Alkalihalophilus pseudofirmus: one gene and its partner. The protein of the gene in region 1 interacts with the protein of each later gene in a pairwise test. Links are inferred from orthologs where the notes say so. Each region holds a gene or a part of one and is shown in the gene's direction. Other genes may lie near its edges.

Region 1 (3,918 bases):
ATTGCAGCAATATAGTTTGTTTTGGACAGTGAACGGTCTAATGATCGTTTTTGCCCAGCCTGTGGTCTCATGGCTGATTAAAAGGGGTAAGATGTCCTTAAAAGGTCAAATGATTGTAGGTGTCATTATTTTTATGGCTTCTTATATCGTGCTGTCTGAAGCAACAATCTTCAGCGGATTTTTAGCTGCGATGATCATCTTGACGTTTGGTGAAATGTTTGTATGGCCGGCTGTACCGACGATAGCAAATGATTTAGCTCCGAAAGGAAAAGAGGGGTTTTATCAAGGGATTGTCAACAGTGTGTCTACTGGAGGGAAAATGATCGGACCATTACTTGGAGGAATGTTAGTTGATTTCTATTCAATGACTATTCTCATTTATGTGCTCTTAGGTATGTTTGGAATAGCAATCGTGTTTCTAATGAAATATGACACCCCTATTATTAAGAGAAACATGTCCTTGGAAAAAGAAGAGATGAACCTGCCGAGTTAAATCGGAATATAGTGTTGTTAAAGCTTGACATCGAACGATTCACTTCATACAATACTAATTAAGTTCATATTAAGACGTTTAGAAGGAGTAGTAATGATATCTGGGAAATAAGAGAGCAGACGGCTGCTGAAAGTCTGCCAGAAGGATATGATGAACTCGCCTTTTAGTTTTGAGAGTGAAAAATGTAGTAATTCTCAACGGGTCACGTCCGTTAAGCGTGCTGAGCGAACAAGTAATGTTACTTGTTAATTTGGGTGGTACCGCGGGAATAACACAACTCTCGTCCCTGACTATTGTTAGGGGCGGGAGTTTTTTGTTTCTTAAAATCATTAGCGATTTAAAATCTTGTGATTTCAATTTAACCCTAATCGTTCGATTGAAAATGAGGTTGCGTGGCAATCATGAATAGATAGCTCAAGCAGGCAGGATGACAACAATACGTATAAACTCAAAGGAGGAAAAGATATGTCGTTTTCACATTTAGACATTGAAAAAAAGTGGCAAAAGCATTGGGAAGAAAATAAAACGTTCAAAACAACAGAAGAGGCAGATAAGCCAAAGTTTTATGCTTTAGATATGTTTCCATTCCCATCAGGAGCTGGCCTGCATGTTGGTCACCCAGAAGGCTATACGGCAACAGATATTCTATCACGTATGAAAAGAATGCAAGGGTATAACGTGCTTCATCCAATGGGCTGGGATGCATTTGGACTTCCGGCAGAGCAATATGCACTAGACACGGGAAACGATCCAGCTGAATTTACGCTGAAAAATATTGATACGTTCCGCCGTCAAATTAAGTCACTTGGTTTCTCTTATGATTGGGACCGAGAAGTGAATACGATTGACCCTGATTATTATAAATGGACACAATGGATCTTCTTAAAGCTTTATGAAAAAGGGTTGGCTTACATTGATGAAGTAGCTGTAAACTGGTGCCCTGCTCTTGGAACAGTACTTGCGAATGAAGAAGTTATTGACGGGAAAAGTGAGCGCGGGGGGCACCCTGTAGAACGTCGTCCGATGAAACAATGGATGCTGAAAATTACAGCTTATGCTGACCGCTTGTTAGAAGACCTTGATGAGCTTGATTGGTCAGAAAGCATCAAAGATATGCAGCGCAACTGGATCGGCCGTTCAGAAGGGGCTGAGGTGACATTTAAAGTAGACGGACACGACGCGGAGAAAGTTGATGTATTCACGACTCGTCCGGATACATTATTTGGCGCAACTTATATGGTGCTTGCTCCTGAACATAAGCTGGTAGATGTAATTACAACAGCAGAACAACAAGAAGCTGTTGAGAAGTATAAAAAACAAGTGGCATTAAAGAGTGATTTAGAGCGTACAGAGCTTTCTAAAGAAAAGACGGGCGTATTTACAGGTGCATTTGCTGTAAACCCTGCCAACGGTAAACGTATTCCGATCTGGATTGCTGATTACGTACTTGTAAGCTACGGTACTGGAGCAATTATGGCTGTTCCGGCTCATGATGAGCGTGATTATGAGTTCGCTAAGACGTTTGACCTTGAAATTATTGAAGTAGTAGCTGGCGGAGACGTTCGAAAAGAGGCTTATACAGGTGACGGGGAGCATGTAAATTCTGACTTCCTTAACGGCCTTGATAAAGAAGCTGCTATTACAAATATGATTGAATGGCTTGAAGCGAATCATTACGGAACGAAAAAAGTAACGTACCGTCTACGTGACTGGTTATTCAGCCGCCAGCGTTACTGGGGTGAGCCAATTCCTATGATTCACTGGGAAGACGGTTCAATGACACCGGTCGCTTATGAAGAACTGCCATTAACTTTGCCAAAAATGGATGAGATCAAGCCGTCTGATACAGGAGAATCACCGCTTGCTAACCATAAAGAATGGCTTGAAGTGACAGATCCTAAAACGGGCATGAAGGGCAGACGCGAAACAAACACAATGCCTAACTGGGCAGGAAGCTGCTGGTATTATCTTCGCTACATCGATCCAAACAACAGCGAAGCCCTAGCAGATCCTGAAAAATTAAAGCAATGGCTGCCTGTAGATATTTATATTGGCGGAGCAGAGCATGCGGTTCTTCACTTGTTGTATGCACGCTTCTGGCACAAGTTCCTTTACGACCTTGGAGTTGTGCCAACGAAAGAGCCGTTTCAAAAGCTTTATAACCAAGGAATGATTCTTGGTGAAAACAATGAGAAGATGAGTAAATCAAAAGGAAACGTAGTTAATCCTGATGATATCGTTGATAGCCATGGTGCAGATACACTGCGTTTATACGAGATGTTCATGGGACCTCTTGATGCATCGATCGCTTGGTCTACAAACGGCTTAGACGGAGCACGCAGATTCTTAGATCGTGTATGGCGTCTATTTATCGATGAAAAGACAAACGAGTTGAACCCTGCAATCACAGATACAAAAGGAACAGATGAATTTATCCGTACGTACCACCAAACGGTCAAAAAAGTGACGGAAGACTTTGCAGCGCTTCGCTTTAACGTTGGAATTTCTCAAATGATGGTGTTCATCAATGATGCCTACAAACAAGAGAAGCTTCCACGTGAGTTAATGGAAGGCTTTGTTAAGCTTCTAGCGCCACTCGCTCCTCACATTGCAGAAGAGCTTTGGGAGAAGTTTGGACACAACGAAACCATCACATATGCTGAGTGGCCAACATACGAAGAATCACTTCTTGTTGAAAATGAAGTAGAAGTAGTTGTTCAAATTAACGGTAAAGTACGTGCAAAGCTTGTAATTCCAGCAGACGCATCACGCGATCAAATGGAAGAAATCGCAAAGAATGACGACAAAGTTCAAGAAGCAATCGGCGGCAAAACGGTAAGAAAAATTATCGCCGTCCCAGGAAAGCTGGTTAATATTGTAGTAGGGTAAAAGGAAAAGAGTAAGCTACTGTTCTGGCATGCGGTAAAATAAGGGGAGACAAACAGAAGTCCGAACTTAGACTTCGTTTGACTCACCGTTTTTACCCGCAGGGCAAGGAGCTGAAGCTAGACAATGAGAAAAGTGTAAGCGACTGTTCTGGCATGCGGTAAATTGAGGGGAGACAAACAGAAGTCCGAACTTAGACTTCGTTTGACTCACCGTTTTTACCCGCAGGGCAAGGAGCTGAAGCTAGACAATGAGAAAAGTGTAAGCGACTGTTCTGGCGGAAGCCGCTCAGCCGGTTGCTGAAGCGCAATTATAAGTTTTCAAGTTGTTTATGCGTCGGTTCAACTGAGATATGCGTCGATGCCAGATGGTTATGTATGATTTCAGCACCCAATTGCGCCGATTCATTAAAGAACAAAGAGGAGCTGTCCACAAGGGCAGCTCCTCTTTTCTTTTATCATTAAATGAATGAATATTCAATCACATATTATATCCACATAAATTTGTTAATAAAGAAAGCGTTATCAACAAATTTTCAG
Region 2 (3,776 bases), 2.9 Mb from region 1 along the record:
CGTTCCAAAACGAGGCATAGGTGCGACAACTGTTGATAAAATTGGAGCGTATGCTGTTGAACAAGGCCTTTCTCTATTTGCTGCCTTGCAGGAAATTGAGCAGGTAGGCCTGACAGCACGTACGGTCGGCAAATTAAAAGACTTTAGAGATCAACTTTCTCACTGGATTCAAATGCAGGAGTATTTATCTGTGACTGAGTTAGTCGAGGAACTGCTAGAGAAGACAGGCTACCGTGATATGCTCCGCAACGAACAATCGATCGAGGCACAGAGCCGTCTTGAGAATATTGATGAGTTTATAACGGTTACGAATGAATTTGAAAAATCAAATGATGATAAATCATTAGTAGCATTCTTAACAGATCTTGCGCTTGTCGCAGATATTGACAAGCTTGACGATGAAAATGAAGGAAAACCTAAGGATGCGATCACGCTTATGACTCTGCATTCTGCAAAGGGGCTGGAGTTCCCGCTAGTATTCTTGATTGGTATGGAAGAAGGGATCTTCCCGCATAGCCGCTCGCTTTTTGAGGCAGAAGAAATGGAAGAAGAGCGCCGCCTTGCCTATGTAGGGATTACGAGAGCTGAAAAGCAGCTTTATATAACGAATGCAAGGATGCGGACCTTATATGGTAAGACAAATACAAACCCGCCGTCTCGTTTTATTTCAGAGATTCCAGAAGAGTGTCTTGAACAAGTGAACGAGGATAAACCAACACCGGCTTGGATGAAAGCGTCACGCGGTACAGCCTCTGCTCCAGCAGCAAAACCTAAAGTGCGTGCATCTGTATCGACTTCAACGGGCGGTGATCAATTTGCTTGGGCTGTTGGAGATAAAGCAGAGCACAAAAAATGGGGAGTAGGGACCGTTGTCAGCATCAAAGGTGAAGGCGAAGCTGTTGAGCTTGATATTGCTTTCCCTCAGCCTACTGGTGTGAAGCGTTTATTTGCTAAGTTTGCCCCAATTACTAAGCAATAGGGAAGGAAGAAGAGTATGGACCGACAAGAGGCAGAAAAGCGTGTGCAAACGCTGCGAGAGAAATTAGAAGAGTATGGCTATCACTATTATGTTCTTGACCAGCCGCTTGTAACGGATGCCGAATATGATCAGCTAATGCAAGAGTTGATTGCTCTAGAAGGAGAGCATCCAGAATTAGTGAGTGAGGATTCTCCGTCCGTGCGTATAGGCGGGGAACCTCTTCCTTTCTTTGAAAAAGTAGAACATCAAATTCCGATGCTCAGTCTTGGAAATGCCTTCAATGATCAAGACCTGCGTGACTTTGACCGCCGTGTGCGCGAGCGTGTAGGCGATAATGTAACGTATAGCTGCGAACTAAAAATTGATGGACTGGCTGTCTCACTCACGTATGAGAATGGGAAGTTCGTCCGCGGAGCAACTCGCGGAGACGGAACAATCGGTGAAGATATTACGAATAATTTAAAAACGATTCCTGCGATTCCGTTAAAGCTGAAGCAAGAAGCAAGTCTTGAAGTGCGCGGAGAGGCGTACATGCCGAAGAAATCGTTTGAAGCATTAAATGAAGCGAAAAGCGAGGCGGGGGAAGAGAAATTTGCTAACCCTCGTAACGCAGCGGCCGGATCTTTGCGCCAATTAGATCCTAAAATTGCGGCGAAAAGGAACTTGTCGATCTTTATTTATGCGATCGGTAACGCAGAAGGCCAAGACCTTGCTTCTCATCACGAAGGCCTCGCTTACCTAAAAGAGCTTGGATTTAAAGTCAATAATGAAAGCAAGCACTGTCCGACAATTGAAGAAGTCATTGAGTATACAAATGAGTGGTTAGATAAACGTGCAGATCTCCCTTATGAAATTGACGGGATTGTCATCAAGGTTGATTCCATCGAACAACAAAAAGAGCTTGGATTTACAGCGAAAAGCCCTAGATGGGCAACTGCGTTTAAATTTCCAGCAGAAGAAGTCGTAACAATTCTTCGTGATATCGAGCTTAGTGTAGGCAGAACAGGGGTTGTGACACCGACGGCTATTCTTGATCCGGTTGTTGTAGCTGGTACAACAGTTAAGCGCGCATCCTTACATAATGAGGACTTGATCCGTGAGAAGGATGTGAAGCTTGGAGATACAGTGATCGTGAAAAAAGCAGGCGACATTATTCCTGAAGTAGTGAATGTGCTGACGGACCGCCGTGACGGCAGAGAGAGGGACTTCAGCATGCCTACTCATTGCCCGGAATGTGAAAGCGAGCTAGTTCGTTTAGAAGGGGAAGTGGCACTTCGCTGCATTAATCCTGAATGTCCGGCACAAATTCGTGAAGGCTTAATTCATTTTGTTTCAAGACAAGCGATGAATATTGATGGATTGGGAGAAAAGGTCATTGCTCAATTATTTGATCATAAATTAATTCACACCGTCGCAGATCTCTATCAATTAGATCGTTCTGAGCTGTTAAAGCTTGAACGTATGGGGGAGAAGTCTGTTGATAATTTACTGAAGGCGATCGAAGCTTCAAAAGAGAACTCGCTTGAAAAGCTGTTGTTTGGCCTGGGGGTTCGTTTTGTCGGCTCAAAGGCAGCAAAGACGCTTGCGATGGAATTTGAATCAATTGAAGCGATTATCGAAGCAGATGAAGCGGCCCTGGTCGCTGTAAACGAAATCGGCGAGAAAATGGCGGCATCCATTGTGCGCTTTTTTGAAACAGATGAAGTAAAAGAGTTAATCAAACGTTTGCAATCATATGGGGTAAATACGAGTTATAAGGGACCTAAGCCAGTTAGTGGTACGGAGGCTGCTGAAAGCCCGTTTGCCAATAAAACAGTTGTATTAACAGGGAAGCTTTATGAGATGACACGTGATGAAGCGAAAGAAAAAATTGAAACACTTGGTGGAAAAGTCACTGGCAGTGTTAGTAAGAAGACTGATATAGTGATTGCAGGCGAAGATGCCGGCTCAAAGAAAAAGAAAGCCGAAGAGCTAGGAATTGAGATTTGGGATGAGGCTGCATTGTTAAAAGGGCTTACGTAGTCTTTTTTAGTGCAGGTGTAGAGGAGGAAAGTTACAATGGTAAGACGTTTGGGGCTGGTCTCCTTAACGGGACTATTGTTTTTAACGGGGTGTTTCCCGATGTTTCAGCAAGAACCCGATGAAGTCGTTGTAGAAGAATCGCAGCAAGAAGAACAGGTGGTAGATATTGTTCCACGTGTGTCAACACCTGAGAATTACTACCAAAGTGTGCTTTATGATGGATCATATTTACACGGCCAGTCTAGAGGTTTTGGTAATGCGGTCGTTTACAACCGCTTAGACCTTGATAACTTAGAAATGGGGCTTACGCAAATTGCGAAAGAGCAGTTTGATCCAGAAAACTATTTCTTTCGTGAAGGACAGTTTATTAATAGAAATGAGATTAACAGCTGGTTAATGCGTTATGACCAAGTAGAAAATCAACAAGGGTTAAACCCAGAGCTTGGCGAAGGGGAGACCTTACGTGAACAAGAGGAGAATCAGCCTCGTTATTTATCACATATTTTAGAGCATAATTATTTAGTTAGAAGTGAACAGGGGAATTATGAACTTGGCGGTATCGTTATTGGCCTATCTATGAATAGTGTTTATAACTTCAGGGTAGAAGATGAGCAAGGGCGCTACTATTTCTATGAAACACCAATCAGCCAGGAGAAAATGGAAGAAGAGGGGCAGCGTATCGCTGACTTAATCGTGCAAAGGCTGCGTGATCCTAACCGCGAAGATGGCGTGTTTGACAGGGTACCGATTACAGTAGCGTTATTCCGCGAGCAGC

What was found.
Region 2: the proteins of leuS (region 1) and ligA interact in binary tests that used the Escherichia coli proteins (3 or more experiments, as listed by UniProt). The link is inferred for Alkalihalophilus pseudofirmus from one-to-one orthologs.

What each region holds. Positions count from the first base shown.
Region 1 is NZ_CP117835.1:3,336,213-3,340,130, reverse strand. What follows is about bases 614-3,670. They hold leuS (leucine--tRNA ligase), read left to right. Parts: upstream 614-958; coding sequence 959-3,382; downstream 3,383-3,670. Outside these bases: PQ478_RS17630 (MDR family MFS transporter), read left to right, coding at 1-493.
Region 2 is NZ_CP117835.1:402,187-405,962, forward strand. Bases 583-3,497 are described here. They hold ligA (NAD-dependent DNA ligase LigA), read left to right. Parts: upstream 583-994; coding sequence 995-3,001; downstream 3,002-3,497. Other genes in these bases: pcrA (DNA helicase PcrA), read left to right, coding at 583-979; PQ478_RS02145 (CamS family sex pheromone protein), read left to right, coding at 3,038-3,497. In the rest of the region: more of pcrA, read left to right, coding at 1-582; more of PQ478_RS02145, read left to right, coding at 3,498-3,776. UniProt on the Escherichia coli protein: DNA ligase that catalyzes the formation of phosphodiester linkages between 5'-phosphoryl and 3'-hydroxyl groups in double-stranded DNA using NAD as a coenzyme and as the energy source for the reaction.